Regions from separate parts of the Actinoplanes sp. L3-i22 genome, predicted to be linked through region 1. Evidence: riboswitches for the same ligand, from Rfam matches in the RefSeq annotation. Region 1 holds a riboswitch; each other region holds the start of a gene.
The links. Region 1 has a riboswitch for cyclic di-AMP ahead of L3i22_RS05810 (NlpC/P60 family protein). Riboswitches for the same ligand answer to the same signal wherever they lie in the genome.
Positions count from the first base shown of each region.

Region 2: linked by a shared signal. The riboswitch ahead of L3i22_RS01785 (hypothetical protein) and the one ahead of L3i22_RS05810 (NlpC/P60 family protein) in region 1 are both predicted to bind cyclic di-AMP.
Region 3: linked by a shared signal. The riboswitch ahead of L3i22_RS25335 (C40 family peptidase) and the one ahead of L3i22_RS05810 (NlpC/P60 family protein) in region 1 are both predicted to bind cyclic di-AMP.
Region 4: linked by a shared signal. The riboswitch ahead of L3i22_RS54470 (transglycosylase family protein) and the one ahead of L3i22_RS05810 (NlpC/P60 family protein) in region 1 are both predicted to bind cyclic di-AMP.

Region 1 is NZ_AP024745.1:1,257,650-1,261,386, forward strand. Features, by position in the region: gene L3i22_RS05805 (RNA polymerase sigma factor RpoD/SigA) at 1-922, shown strand, start outside; gene L3i22_RS05810 (NlpC/P60 family protein) at 1,004-1,978, opposite strand; cyclic di-AMP (ydaO/yuaA leader) riboswitch at 1,993-2,124, opposite strand; gene L3i22_RS05815 (DUF3817 domain-containing protein) at 2,323-2,646, opposite strand; gene L3i22_RS05820 (hypothetical protein) at 2,662-3,087, opposite strand; gene L3i22_RS05825 (DUF1360 domain-containing protein) at 3,169-3,684, shown strand.
Region 2 is NZ_AP024745.1:385,776-389,512, forward strand. Features, by position in the region: gene L3i22_RS01775 (glycoside hydrolase family 65 protein) at 1-617, shown strand, start outside; gene L3i22_RS01780 (hypothetical protein) at 687-1,721, opposite strand; cyclic di-AMP (ydaO/yuaA leader) riboswitch at 1,725-1,858, opposite strand; cyclic di-AMP (ydaO/yuaA leader) riboswitch at 2,067-2,203, shown strand; gene L3i22_RS01785 (hypothetical protein) at 2,209-3,246, shown strand; gene L3i22_RS01790 (ABC transporter ATP-binding protein) at 3,306-3,737, opposite strand, start outside.
Region 3 is NZ_AP024745.1:5,687,216-5,690,952, reverse strand. Features, by position in the region: gene L3i22_RS25345 (Gfo/Idh/MocA family protein) at 39-1,016, opposite strand; gene L3i22_RS25340 (YkvA family protein) at 1,049-1,462, shown strand; cyclic di-AMP (ydaO/yuaA leader) riboswitch at 1,742-1,891, shown strand; gene L3i22_RS25335 (C40 family peptidase) at 1,898-2,410, shown strand; gene L3i22_RS25330 (class I SAM-dependent methyltransferase) at 2,414-3,115, opposite strand; gene L3i22_RS25325 (MAB_1171c family putative transporter) at 3,126-3,737, opposite strand, start outside.
Region 4 is NZ_AP024745.1:9,048,832-9,052,568, forward strand. Features, by position in the region: gene L3i22_RS40665 (LuxR family transcriptional regulator) at 1-1,082, opposite strand, end outside; gene L3i22_RS40670 (VOC family protein) at 1,076-1,531, opposite strand; cyclic di-AMP (ydaO/yuaA leader) riboswitch at 1,882-2,060, shown strand; gene L3i22_RS54470 (transglycosylase family protein) at 2,061-2,603, shown strand; gene L3i22_RS40680 (hypothetical protein) at 2,619-3,683, opposite strand.

The sequences.
Region 1 (3,737 bases):
GCGTACCGACCAGGTCGCCGAGGAGCGCGACCTCGTCGGAGTCTACCTGCACGAAATCTCCCGGACGCCGCTGTTGGACGCCGCGCGAGAGGTCGAGCTCTCCAAGTCGATCGAGGCGGGCCTCTATGCCGAGCACCTGCTCGAGCAGGGCGAGGCGCGCCGCGGCATCAGCCGGGAAGAGCTCGAGCGGATCGTCGCCGAGGGCAGCAAGGCAAAAGACCTGTTCATCCGCGCCAACCTCCGTCTGGTCGTCTCCATCGCCCGTCGCTACGTGCGCTCCGGCATGCCGATGCTCGACCTGATCCAGGAGGGCAACACCGGCCTGGTCCGCGCGGTCGAGAAGTTCGACTACGAGCGCGGCTACAAGTTCTCGACGTACGCGACGTGGTGGGTCCGCCAGGCGATCAGCCGCGCCATCGCCCAGCAGGAGCGCACCGTGCGACTGCCGGTGCACCTGGTCGAGGACGTCAACCGGATGCGCAACGTCACCCGCCAGCTCGTTCGTGAGCTGGGTGGCGACCCGGAGCCGGAGCAGATCGCGGCGGCCCTGGGCGTGACCGTGGAGCGGGTCAACGAGCTCACCCGCTGGGCTCAGGACACCGTCTCCCTGGACACTCCGGTCGGCGACGACGGCGACACCAACCTCGGTGACCTGGTCGCCGACAGCGACGCGCCGTCGCCCGAGGAGATCGTGCTGAGCGCACTGGAGCGCCAGCGCATCGAGGGCCTGCTGAACCACCTGGACGACCGCTCGGCCGGCATCATGCGGGCGCGGTACGGCCTGGAGGACGGCCGGGAGCACTCGCTGACCGAGGTGGCCTCGCGCTTCTCGCTCAGCCGGGAGCGGATCCGTCAGCTGGAGATCCAGGCGCTCGGCCGGCTGCGTGAGCTGGCCCGGGCCGAGGGCCTGCAGGCCGCCTGACCGACCGTCTGACAACGAAAAAGAAGGCCGGCACCCCGCGAGGGGCACCGGCCTTCTTGCTGTTCCAGGGGTGTCGCGAGGTCAGGCCATCCGGCCGTAGCCCACGATGGTCATGATGTTGACCGAACGGCGGGACACGTCCGCGCCGGCGTGCGGCGCGTCGATGATCATGCCGCTACCGACGTAGAGCGCCACGTGCCCGCTGTAGAACACCAGGTCACCTGCCGCCGGTGTGAACTCGCTGTTCGAGGCCTTGAAGTAGGCCACCCCGCTGGCGGTCCGCTGACCGGTCGAGCTGTGCGGCAGCGAATGGCCCGCGGCGGCCCAGGCGGCCATGGTCAGGCCGGAGCAGTCGTAGGAACCGGGACCGGCGTCGCCGAACCCGTACGGCTTGCCGATCTGCTTGTACGCGAAGGTGACCGCCGCACCCGCGTCGCCGGAGACCTTGGGGATCGCCCCGGTCCACGAACCGGTGCTCTCGGTCGGGCTGCCGTAGACCTCCGTACGCATGTCGTACAGCTTCTCGAGGTCTTTCTTGTACTTGGTCTTCTGCGCGCTCAGCTCTTTGGTCTGCACGGCCTGCTTGCTCTGCTGAGCCTTAAGGGCCGCCTGCCGATCGGCGAAGGTCTGGGAGGTCTGCGCGAAGTTGTCGATGTCCGCCTGGTTCGACCGGCTGAGCTGCTCGAGATAGCTCATCCGGTCCAGGAGATCGCTCTGGTTGCTGCTGAGCATGATCTCCGCCGGACCGACCCGCCCCGTCATGTACGACGAGGTGGCGATCTGCTGCAGCCGCACGGTGGCCGCGTTCTTCGCCTGCTCGGCCGGCTTCAGCGAAGCGTTCAGCTTCACGATGTCGGCCGCGGTCTTCTTCTGGGCGATGGTGCTCTGGTTGTAGTCCTCGGTGATGTCCTCGAGCTTCTGCTGAGCAGTCTCGATCTGCTTCTTCAGCTCGGCCTTGGACGGGGCCGCGTGTGCGGCCGTAGCTCCCGACGTGGTGATCGCCAGCGCGGTCAGCGCGACCACCAGCGCCCGGAGCCTGATTCGGGGGTGTGGCACTGGTCAGGGGCCTTTCTTCCGCTTCTGGCCGCCTACCGGGTTAGCTGACGGGCTCGGGCTCGGAAGAGCGCCCTACCGCGCGTCGCGCGGATTCGCCCCGGGATAGTGGTTCCCCGGCTCGGCGAGCGACGCGGCCCGGGGGTTGGGCCGGCGCCGCCCAGGATTCGGCGGCGTTGGCCGGCGCCACCGGAGGATTTGTGGCTGCTGACCGAACCAACCGCATCAACTTATCGGGGTAGAAAACAAAATCAAGTCCTTGGCGGGTGAATTTTGCCAATAGTCGTGATTGTGAACTTAATCCCGATAACCGGCTGTTATTCGGCCCGCGCTGTGCGTTATTTCATCTATTCGTTCAGGGCCGGCTCGAGCGCCGTATTCGCCACCCAACTGCGAGTGACCTTTCGTTCCGCCCAGAACGAGAAGAACGGGATGGTGCCGGCCAGCATCACCAGGACCATCCGGCCGAACGGCCACCGGGCGCGCCGGGACAGGTCGAAGGTGAGGAGCAGATAGATCATGTAGAGGAAGCCGTGCAGCGGTCCGATCACCGCGACCACCGTGTCGTTGTCGCCGATGTACTTCAGCGGCATGCCGACCAGCACGAGAACGACCAGGAACACGCCGACGATCCAGGCGATGATCCGGTAACGGGTGAGGGCGCCCTGCACGGTGGGGGTCTCCTTCTAGCTTGTGGCGGTGCGGTAGTCGGCGGGGCGGGCTCCGGGGTGCTCGGCCAGCCAGGCCAGGTAGTCGTTGTAGGCGTCCAACTCCGGGTCGGTGGCGGCGGCCTCGGCCGGGCGCACGGCGACCCGGACCGGGCGGCCCAGGGTGATCGGGGCGCCGGGCTCGCGCGCCGGGGCCACGACGGGCTCCTCGGCGGGCTCGGCGGGGGCCGGTGCGGGCCCGCGGCGGAACAGCTGGATCTCGCGGATCCAGATGAACACCACGAAGCCGGCGAAGACCGGCCACTCGAACATGTAGCCCCAGCTGAGCGAGTTGCCCCCGGTCGCCCGGCTGAACTGCCACCAGCCCAGCCCCAGGCAGCCCGCGGTCAGCACCAGCGCCAGGAGATGCCGGGCGATCCATGCCGGCGTCCACAGCCCTCTCATGCCCACGAGACTACCGGCGGGTTTGCTGATCGCCCGCAGGGGCAAGCGTCAACACACCGGACATCGAAGGGACCCCCACCCATGACCAGCTTGCCGCAGAAGGCCGCCGAGGTGGCCCGGGCCTACGCACCGCACGAGCACCGGCCGCTGGGCGGGTACCTGGCCGCCATGGGCGCGTTCGGCGCGCTCGCGGCGAGCCTGGCCGCCGCCGCCAGACTCACCGGCCGCCCGGTCCCGGAGCGCCCTGCCCTCGCCGACGTGGCGCTGCTGTCGCTCGCCACCCACAAGCTCAGCCGGTTGATCGCCAAGGACTCGGTGACCAGCCCGCTGCGGGCGCCGTTCACCCGCTACACCGAGCCGGCCGGGGCCGCCGAGCTCAACGAGGAGGTCCGGGACTCCGGCAGCAGCCTCAAGCACGGCATCGGCGAGCTGATCACCTGCCCGTTCTGCCTGGCCCTCTGGGTGGCCACCGGGCTGACCGGCGGGCTGGTGCTGGCGCCGCGGCTGACCCGGCTGGTGGCGACCGTGCTGACCGCCACGGCCGTCTCGGACTTCCTGCAGATGGCCTACTCCGTAGCGAAGGAAAAGGCCGAGTAGTGCGGGTTTGGCTGTGACCCAGGTCACAATCACTCCTGGAATCATGAGCGGGT
Region 2 (3,737 bases), 870 kb from region 1:
TGTACCGCAAGCAGGTGGTCAAGCAGGCCGACCTGGTGATGGCGATGTACATCCGCGGTGACGCGTTCACCCCGGAGGAGAAGGTCCGGAACTTCGCGTACTACGACGCGCGGACCGTCCGGGACTCGTCGCTCTCCGCCTGCATCCAGGCCGTGATGGCGGCCGAGACCGGGCACCTCGAGCTGGCCCACGACTATCTGGGCGAGGCCGCCCTGATGGACCTGCACGACCTGCACCAGAACGCGCGGGACGGCGTGCACGTGGCGTCGCTGGCCGGCTCGTGGATCGCGCTGGTCGCCGGCCTGGGCGGGATGCGGGACTTCAACGGCCAGCTGTCGTTCGCGCCGCGGCTGCCCAGCCGGATCAACAACCTGGACTTCTCGCTGCTCTGGCACGGCCTGCGCCTGCGGGTCAACGTCACCGCCGACGAGGTGACCTACTCCCTGCGCAACGGGGGCGGCTCGGCGCGGCTCACCCTGCTGCACCACGGCAAGGAGATCGAGGTCACCCAGGTGCGCCCGGTGTCCATGTCGATCCCGTCGGCCGGCCCGGTGGGCCCGGCGCCGACCCAGCCGGCCGGCCGCGCGCCGGTGCGGCGGGCCACGCCGCACCACTGATTCTCCGGTATCAACGAGAAAGCCCCCGGTCCGCGAAGGACCGGGGGCTTTTTCATGTTCGGTGCGGCGCTACAACAGGGACACGTGCACGTGGTCGGTGTGGTCACTCGGACCGTGGTACGCGTGCCAGTTGCCGGTCGCCGGGAACCAGATCTGTTTGTACCAGATCACGTAGTATATTCCGAGCCGGTCGGCGTTCCGGACCAGGAACGCGGTGAGGTCGTTCCCGTACCTCATCATGTCGTCGTTGTGCGCGACCGAGAAGCCACTCTTCTGCAGTGACCAGTCGCAGGCCCGGCCCTTGGGATGCTCGAACGGACCGCCGTTGCGATGGCAGCCGACGAATCTGTTGAAGCCGGCCTTCTTCACCTCCTGGTAGAGGTGCAGAGTCCGCTTGGTGATGCAGCCGTCGGTCGTCGGGTCGTCCTGGTTGCAGGACTCCGCGGAGAAGCCGCCGTCGGAGTTGCGCGGCGCCGGGGCCGCGACCTTGGAGACCGCGTCGACGAAGCCGTTCGTGATGGTCTTGTTGATGCCGGTGCCGCCGCCGAGCAGCTCGAGCTGGCCCTCGGCCGAGTCGTGCTGCTTCTGCTGGATGGTGAGCTGGGTGGTCTGGTTCTTCAGCTCGGCGTCCAGCTTGGTCTTGCTCTCGGTGATCGTGGTGAGAGCGGTGTTCAGCTCGTTCAGCTTCGCGTCGTGCAGCTTGTTGATCTCCTCCAGGGAGACCGCCTTCTCGATGAAGTCCGACGAGTTGTTCGCCTGGAGAAGGAAGCTCAGCGTGTTCAGCGTGCCGAACTCGTACTGCTGGCGGGCGATCGCGTTGACCTCCGGGATCAGCGCGTCACGGCGCTTCTCGGCGTCGGCGATCTGGGTGGCCAGCAGCTTCTGGTTCTTTTTCGAGGTGGCGACCGCGGCCTTGGCGTTCACGAACCGCCGGTTGGTCGCCTCGAGCTGATCGGAGAGGTCATCGCTCTCGTCCCCCTCCGCAGGGGTCGACGAGGTGCCGCTCGGAGCGGCGAGTGCCGGCGTGACCGGTGCCACGAATATCGTGGTGGCCACGAGCGGCGCCAGGGCAAGCAACAGCCACCGGCGGGGACGTGCGGTCATCAACAATCCTTCCTAGTCACCGCCGACCGAGTTAGCTGACGGGTTCGGGACGGAAGCTATCCCTACCGCGTAATGCGGATTCACCCCAACTACCTGGTTCCCCGGTTCGCCTTTCGACGATTGGGCGGCGGCCTGCCGGCAACTCGGGGGCGGTGCCGTCCTGGCAGGACCGGCGGCCAGTTTACCTGAGATATCACTCGGCATCAGGGTCAGGAAAACCACCAAAGCCGTTACCTTCCGACGACGTTCCGTAATGGCGTGACGACTCGTGACCGGGCCGTTGCAATAAGTGTGAGAACTGTCGATTCCTCGATCGAGTGGGTATGGTCGGTTCCGGTTCCCGCCCGGGAACCGCCGCCTAATCGCAACAACCAGCGAGCCGGGGATCCACATTTCTTCCGGGGTGAATCCGCGTCAGCGGTAGGGATTTCCTTCGTCCCGAACCCGTCAGCTAACCCGGCCGGCGGCCGACGGAAGGAAGCAGCCAGTGCAGCAAGTGACTGCGCGGCGACGATGGGTGGCCGTTCTCGCGCTGCTGGTCGCCGCAAGCGGGATCGCCGGTGTCGGCACACCGGCGGCCGCGGCACCCCGGCCCCTTGCCGCCCCCGGGGAGTCCGGTGACGACGGTGAGGGCGGTACCAAGTCCCTGCTCGACAAACTCGACGAGGCCTCCAAGGGTTACGTCACCGCCAAGACCAAGTTGCAGACGTCCAAGACGCAGCAGACCAAGCTCGCCGCCGCCCTCAAGCAGTTGGACGCGGCGATCGGTCCGCAGCAGGACTCGCTCAACAAGTACGCCGCGCAGGCGTACGCGATGGGCCGGCTCGGACCGCTGAGCGCGCTGCTCACCGCGGACTCCTCGGCCGGCTTCCTGGACCGCGCCCAGCTGCTGACCACCGTGGCCGAGCGGCAGAACCAGGCGATCTCCGACCTGCGGACCACCCGGGAGAATCAGGGCAAGGCCAAGACGGCGATCGACGCGACGATCATCGAGCAGCAGCGTCAGGTCAACGTGATGGCCAAGAAGAAGATCCAGGCCGAGCAGGCCCTGAAGGACGCGAACCAGGGCTCCGACTCGGGTGGCTCGGGTGACTCCTCCGGCAGCAGTTCCAACGCCGACCAGCCGTCCGGCAGCCTCTCCGGCGGGTGCACCGAGGACGACCCGACCACCACCGGCTGCATCACTCCGCGTCTGCTGTACGCGATGAAGCAGGCGCAGAAGGCCGGTTTCACCCGGTACGTCGCCTGCTTCCGGCACCAGAACAGCGGGGAGCACCCGAAGGGCCGGGCCTGTGACTTCGCCGCCGACAAGAGCGGTTTCGGCGGGGTGGCCACCGGTGCCAGCAAGACCTACGGCACGAACCTGGCGAACTACTTCATCCACAACTCGGACACGCTCGGCGTGCTCTACGTGATCTGGTTCAAACGGATCTGGCTGCCGAGCAGTGGGTGGAAGTCGTACAGCGGGGCCGGCGGGACACCGTCGACCGACCACACGAACCACGTACATCTGTCGGTGACCTAGCCGTTGACTCCACAAAAAGAGCCCCGGGCCACTGGCCCGGGGCTCTTTTTCGACGATGCCTACTTCTGCATGTACGCCTCGTACTGCTGGAGGATCTCCTCGGTCGGCCCGTCGCCGCGGATCAGGCCGGACTCCAGCCAGATGACCCGCTCGCAGGTGTCCCGGATCGACTGCTCGCTGTGGCTGACCAGGAACACCGTGCCGGCCTCCTCGCGCAGCTCGCGAACCCGCTCCTCGCTGCGGCGGCGGAACTTCGCGTCACCGGTACCGAGCGCCTCGTCGATCAGCAGCACGTCGTGCTTCTTGGCCGCGGCGATCGAGAAGCGCAGCCGGGCCTGCATGCCGGACGAGTACGTCCGCATCGGGAGCGAGGCGAAGTCGCCGCGCTCGTTGATGCCCGAGAACGCGATGATCTCGTCTTTCTTCTGCTTCACGTCGGCCGGCGACATGCCCATGGCCAGGCAGCCGAGCTCGACGTTGCGCTCGCCGGG
Region 3 (3,737 bases), 4.4 Mb from region 1:
AGCGTTAGTGGAGACCTCTCCGCAACGATAACGCGTGCTCACTCCCGGATCGGAAGGCCCGCCGCCCGGTAGATGTCGTCGATCAGCGACATGGTGACGACGGAATCCTGCGGCGGCGTGAGGTTCGCCGACCGGTTCCGGGTCGCTTCGTCAAAGGCTTTCAACTGATGGACGTACGTCGTGGAGCCGTCGATCCGCTCGCCCCGCTTCTGCCCGTCGGACGCCACCCGGAACCGGTGGAACACGTGCGGCATCGCATAGTTGTCGACCACCATCTCGCCGTGCTCGCCGACCACCTTGGCCCGCAGGCTGAACAGCGCCGACGACCACAGCGAGGCGCGGATCCGGCCCCGGGCGCCGTCGCCCAGCTCGAAGTCGGCGGTCATCGCCCGGTCGACCCGCGGGTCGCGCCGGGTGGTCAGCGCCCGGGCGGCGACGACCTTCGGCTCGCCGGGCGACAGCAGGCGCAGGCAGTGCACGGCGTAGCAGCCGGCGTCCATCAGCGCCCCGCCGGCCAGGTCGTAGTCGTACCGGATGTCGTCGAACTTCGGCAGCGGGAAGCACATCGACGTCTCGACGCTGCGGATCCGCCCCAGCTCGCCGCCGTGCGCGATCGCCCTCATCCGCGCCGCGAGCGGGTGATAGCGATAGTGGAACGCCTCCATCACGACCAGGCCGGTCCGCTCGGCGGCGGCCTGTACCTCGCGGGCCTGCGCCGCGTTCGCGGTCAGCGGCTTCTCGGCCAGCACGTGCTTGCCCGCCTCCAGCGCGGCCAGGATCCACCGCGCGTGCCGCCCGTTCGGCAGCGGGACGTAGACCGCGTGCAATGTCGGATCGGCCAGCAGTTCGGCGTAGCTGTCGTGGACCACCGGGATACGGTGCTCGGTGGCGAACTCGGCGGCCCGGCCACGGTCCCGGGCCGCGATCGCGGCGACCTCGACACCGTCCACCAGCCGAGCGGGCCGGATGAGCGCGGCCGGCGCGATCCGGGCCGCTCCGAGCACACCGATTCTCATGCGGCGCAGTCTATGTGGACCCGGAAGGACGGATGACCATGGCGTGGTGGTGGCAGACGCTGATCAGCGTCGGCGTGGCTCTGCTGGTCGTGTGGCTCGCGGCGCTGGTCGCCCTGCTGGTCGCCAAACCCGGGAAGGCGCAGCTCACCGAGGCGCTCCGGCTGCTGCCCGACCTGCTGCGACTGCTGACCCGCCTGGCCGGCGACCGGACCCTGCCGCGCGGGGTCCGGATCCGGCTCGGCCTGCTGCTCGCCTACCTGGCGATCCCGTTCGACCTGATCCCGGACTTCATCCCGGTGCTCGGCTACGCCGACGACGCGATCATCGTGGTCGCCGTGCTGCGCTCCACCGTGCGCCGCGCCGGGCTGGACGCCGTCCGCCGGAACTGGCCCGGCACCGAGGACGGTTTCGCCGCGCTCAGCCGCCTCACCGGACTCCGCGGGTGAGCGGCCGGGTCATCCTTACGGGTCGGCTCCCGGAGTGTCCCGCTTCACAGATCGACAACGGCCCTGCGTGACCGTCCATGAGCGGAGCGATTCCGCATAGTTCGCGTCTCCCGTGCAAATCGGACACCGTTTGGCCTTGTCGTCACTCAGGGTGACCGTCGCTACATAAGGGACGGCGCCGGAGGGCGGGCTATCAAGGAGGAGCGGCGGGCAACGGCTCACCGCTCGTGTCGATCCGGATCACGCCGAGCCCTGCCCCGATCCGGCCGCACGAACCGCACTGACCAGTCATCAGGCATTCGGGGGCGGGGACGGGGGAACCACACATCGGTCCGGAAGCGGACCTCGGGGTGAAGCCGCCATCGCGGCCGGGCAATCCTTCCCGCCCGAACCCGACAGCTAACCTCGCAGGCGTGCCGGAGGGACCGAGTCACCGTGCACGTTCGTACCTTCCACACGATCGCCCTGTCCGTGGGCTTCGGCCTGCTCACCGGCGGGCTCGGCGTCCCGCAGACCGCCGTCGCCGCCCCGGCGGCCGTCGCGGTCACCCGGGCCCTGCCCACGACCGGCCGGACCGTGGCCGCCAGGTCGCAACTGGCCGGGCTCCGGGTCGTCACCGAGGCGGCCCGGCACCGCGGCAAGCCCTACCTGTTCGGGGCGTCCGGGCCGAACCGCTTCGACTGCTCCGGCTTCACCATGTACGTCTACCGGAAGACCACCGGGAAGAGCCTGCCGCACAAGGCAGACCTGCAGCAGCGGTACGGCCGGGCGGTCAGCAGGTCCGCGGCCCGGCCCGGTGACCTGATCATCCTGCGCAACGGCTCGTACGGCTTCCACGCCGGCATCTACGCCGGCGGCGGCCAGATGTGGGCGGCGCCGCGGGCCGGCAAGACCATCACCAAGCAGAAGATCTGGACCAGCAACTACGTGGTCCGGCGCCTGACCTGACCGCTACTCCGGCTTCCGGCCGAGCAGCAGGGCGAACCGCAGATCGTCGGCCTCGACGGTGAGGTCGACGGTCTCCACGGTGAACCCGGCCGCCCGCAGGTCCCGCCGGACGGTCGGGACCGTGGTGGTGCGGTAGTACATGACGAAGGACGGCGCCACCACGGTATTGCGGACCACCATGGCCAGGTCGAACCCGAGACTCGTCCAGTAGGCCCGGGTGGTCCGCGCGGGCAGCTCGCCGAGCGCGACGCCGAACAGCCCGCCGGGCCGCAGCGCGCGGTACACCCCCTCGAACAGCGCCGGCCGCTCCGAGGGCAGGAAGTGCCCGAGCGCCCCGAACGTCACCGCCAGGTCGAAGCCGGCGGTGAACGGCAGCGCCCGCACGTCGGCCCGCACCAGCGTGGCGGACGGGACCGCGGCGCGCGCCTCGCCGAGCATCCCGGCGCTGAAGTCGACGCCGGTGATCCGCTCCCGGCACAGCCGGTCGAGGGCGGTCAGCCCGGCGCCGGTGCCGCAGCAGACGTCCAGCCCCCGGTCGAACGGCCCGAACTCGGCCAGCGCCCGGACGCTCGCCTCCAGGACCGGGTCCGGGGTACGGAACGGCGTGTGGTCGAACTTCGGAGCCAGGAAGTCGTAGCCGCGTTCGACCGAGGACAGCGCCTGGACACACAGTTCCCGCAGTGACGGCCCTTGAGGTGAGAACACCTGGCCGAGGCTACCTGCCGGCGGGCTGCGCCGACCGGCTGCCGGCGGCATCCCGGACGGCCGGCGAACGCCGGAAGGCCTGGGTGACCCGGGTCAGCCACTGCACCTCCTCGCGCATGCTGGCCGTCACGCCGTCGAAGTCGGTGGTGGCCGGCTCGGGCGCGGTCGCCGGCCCGCCGCGGTCGGCCCGGCTCAGGGCCCGCAACGACAGCGCGATCTCGACCGCCTCGACCGTGGCCGCCAGCTCGACGCCGTGCAGGCCCGCCCGCCCGGCGAGCTCGGTGGCCGTGGCGTGCGACTCGACTGTCCGGTACGGCCGCAGCAGGAGCAGCCCGTCGCGGATCTCCACCACCCGCCGGGTGAGCCGGAACCGGAGATCGCCGGGGAGCAGCCGGTCCGCCCAGCGGGTATACGGATGCAGCGCGATCTGTGGCTTGACCTCGTACAACGCCTCCCACAGCGGCCGCAGCGCCTGATACGACAGGTACGAGCCGACCCACTCGGCCGGCCGGTGCACGCCGACCGACCCGCCCCACGACGGCAGGGTCGACCCGATGCTGATCAGCAGCGCGCTGACGATCACCAGCGGCCGGGTGGCCTCGGACGTGGCCACGTCGAGATT
Region 4 (3,737 bases), 4.2 Mb from region 1:
TCCGGGTCCTCGGCGGCGTCGGTGACCTCGGCCAGCGCGCGGTGCACGGCGCGCAGTTCGGCCGGGTCGGCGCCGTGCCAGGCGGCGGAGCGGGCCAGCGGGTGCCGGAAGCGGACCCGGGCGCCGATCTCGACCAGGCCGGCGGCTTCGGCTGGGCCGGCCGCGTCCGGGCTGACGCCGAGTTGCTCGGCGGCGCGCCAGAGCAGCGGCACGTTGCCGACCGGTTCGACGGCGGCGGCCAGCAGCAGGGTGCGGCTGGCCGCGGGCAGCGCCGCGATCCGCCGTTTGAAGCCGTCCTCGAGGTGGCTCGCCACGGTGGTCGCCGCCGGGATGCCGAAGAGGTGGCTCGCCGTGGTGGTGGCGGCCGGGATGCCGAAGCCGAAGGCCGGGTCCATCTCGCGGGGCAGTTCGAGCAGGGCCAGCGGGTTGCCGCGGGTCTCGGCGACGATCCGGTCGCGGACCCGGGCGTCGACCAGGCCGGGCAGTACGGTGTCCAGCAGCGCCCGGGCGTCGGCTTCCGGCAGGCCTTCGACGAGCAGTTCGGGCAGGCCGGTGAGCAGGGTGTCGTCGGCCGGGGTGCGGGCCGCGAAGACCAGGGCGACGGATTCGGCGTCGAGCCGGCGGGCCACGAAGGTCAGGATCACCTCGGACATCCGGTCCAGCCACTGCGCGTCGTCGACGACCACGACGAGCGGCTGGTCGACGGCGGCCTCGGCGAGCAGGCCGAGCACGGCCAGGCCGATCAGCAGCGCTTCGGGCGGTTGGCCGGCGCTGAGGCCGAACGCGGTGGAGAGCGCGACCCGCTGCGGCTCGGGGAGCCGGTCCAGGTACGGCAGCAGCGGCGCGACCAGCTGCTGCAGCGCGGAGTAGGCCAGCTCGGTCTCCGGCTCGACGCCGGCGGCACGGACGACCCGGGTGGCCGGGGCCTGCCCGACCAGGTAGTCGAGCAGCGCGGACTTGCCGGTGCCGGCCTCGCCGCGCAGGACCAGGACCCGGCTCTGGCCCGATCGGACGTCGCGGATCAAGCGTTCGAGCTGGTCACGTTCGCGGGACCGGCCTCGGAGTCCGACTGAGCTCAGCACGCTGGGAGCGTACCTGGCGCCCGTTCGGTGACCTCCTGCAGCAGATAGCCGTTGCCGTCCGGATCGGTGAACGAGGCGAACGACCCGTAGGACAAACGCCCTGGATACAGGCCCGGTACCCGCTTCTCGGTGCCCGCATGGTGGAACACGCCGTCCGCGTCGTGGAAGATCTCACTGACCCGCACGCCCCGGCCGGTCAGCTCGGCGCGGGCCTCCTCGATGTCGCGGACGATCAGGTGCACGTTCTCCATCGAGCCGGGCGCGGCGGTGCCGATCCCGGTCCCGAACGCGATCGAGCAGGGCGAGCCGGGCGGGGTGAACTGCACCACCCGGTAGTCCGGGCCGCACACGTAGTCGAGGTCCTCGCGCCAGCCGAGCTGGTTGTAGAACCGCTTGGCCCGATCGATATCGGTCACCGGCACCGCGATCAGCTCCAGCCGATAGTGCATGGCTCAGATCCCGCGGAAACGGGCGGTGCCGCGCGGAACGCCGGGGGCGATCACCACCACATCGAAGGTTCGCATGGCGCAAATACTGGCCCGCCGGTCCGACTGATCGAGCCCGGGACTTGCCCTGGCCTTCGGTGCCCGGGTACCCGGGCGATCACGGCGGGTATGCGGCTGACTCGGGCGCGCTTGTCGTCGTACCCAAGCAAATGCCGTTGTTTTTTGGGTTTTATCCGGCACGAACAAGATCAAATCGGTCGAATAGCGTGAAGAGCGTCACTATCCGGGGCGAAAAACTTGGTCGATGGGCCGCCGGTGTGGTTACCGTCGGTCGTCCCGCGATGGCGGGCACTGTGGACGGTCCGCCGAATCCTGCCGCCGATCCACGGACACGAATCGAAAGGCAGGAGCGGGGGACCCACTTCCGGCGCGATGTTGGAGCTCGCGCCTCGGGGTGAAGCCGCGTGTGACGCGGCCGGGCCACTCTGCCCGAACCCGACAGCTCACCTCGCAGGCGTCGAGGAGAAAACCCATGTCTCGGATCGGTAGACGAACGCGCCTTGCTGCCCTCGGCCTGATTCTCGCGGGCGGAGTCATCCTCGCCCCGGCGGCCCCGGCCAGCGCCGCAAGTGTCAATTGGGACAAGCTCGCGCAGTGCGAGTCCGGCGGCAGGTGGCACATCAACACCGGTAACGGGTATTACGGCGGCCTGCAGTTCAGCCGCAGCACGTGGACGGCGAACGGCGGCGGGAAGTACGCGAAGACCGCGGACAAGGCCACCAAGGCCGAGCAGATCGCGATCGCGAAGAAGTTGTACGCCAAGCGGGGCCTGAGCCCGTGGCCGGTGTGCGGCAAGAAGGCCGGCGTGAAGATCTCCTCGCCGGCGAAGAAGAAGACCACCAAGAAGTCCACGAAGTCGAACGGGAAGACCTACGTCGTCAAGTCCGGCGACACGCTCGCCAAGATCGCCGCGCGCTACCACGTCAAGGGCGGCTGGCGCACGCTCTACAAGGTCAACAAGAAGGTGCTGAGCTCGCCGAACCGGATCTATCCCGGTCAGCGGATCAAGCTCTGATCCGGCGCGGCCGGGTCATCCGAGGTACCGGCTGATCCCCGGATCCAGCTGAACGGTGACCCGGCCGTTGCGGTCCCAGCGCTCCAGCGTCCACCAGTTGCCCTGCCGGCGGACCGTGACCTGAACGTTCGCGGACTCGCCGTGCCAGGCCTTGCCGCCCGCAGAGACGCCGTACTTCGCGCGGGCGAACATGCCGACCTTGGTCAGGGCAGCGCACGCGCGGCAGCGGCCGTCCTCGGTGACGACGCAGTCGCCGCAGGCCGCGCCCTGGCACAGCCGGCACGGGCGGACCGCCTCCGGGCAGGCCGGGCAGGTCGAGCGCAGGCAGTGCGTGCACCAGTCCAGCCGGCCGGCCAGGTGGTGGTTGCGGCAGGCCTGCAGGGTGCTGTGCGCGACGCCGGTGACGTCGTCGACGACGTACCCCTGCCGGATTCCCGGCGCCACGTCGTAGAGGATCGGCACCTGGAAGCCGTCGGCGAGCTCCCAGGTCTCGGCGACCCGCAGCCCGACCGCGATCCGGACCACCTCGGCGGGCCGGCGGCGCAACCGCCGCAGCAGCTCGGCGGTCAGCTCCTCGGGCAGGTCGAGCGGCGCGGCCGGGGCCTGCGCGGCCGGGGCGCCGACCGCCTGCCGGGCCTCGGCGGGCTCCATCTCCTCCCCCGGCGGATGCTCGACGATCCGCGGGACGACCAGCTGCTGCACCCGGCGGGCGCCCTGGACCTGCACGCCGGTGAACTCCTCGCCCCGGGTCACCGCGGTGACGTCGGCGAGCCGGTGCGGCGCGAGCAGGGTGGCGCCGACCATGCCGCGGTTCATGTCGCCGGGGGACTTGCTCAGGCCGTGCCAGGCCGGCCGGGCGCCGTCGCGCCGGACGCCGAGCTGCGCGTGGCGGCCGACCCGGGCGAGCACGGCCTCCCACGGGCCGAGCGCGGCGTGGGCGACGACCTCCGGCTCGGGCTGCCAGTCCTCGGCGGCCCAGCCGGCCCGATCGCCGGGCTCCTGCCACTCGGCGACCGTCTCCGAGCTGTGGATTCCGCGCCCATCGATGCCGGTGTTCTCATCGAGGATCAGGCGGCTCACGCTATGCGATCTTACTCGGGCGACGCTTGCGCGATGACTTATCGACATGCGCCG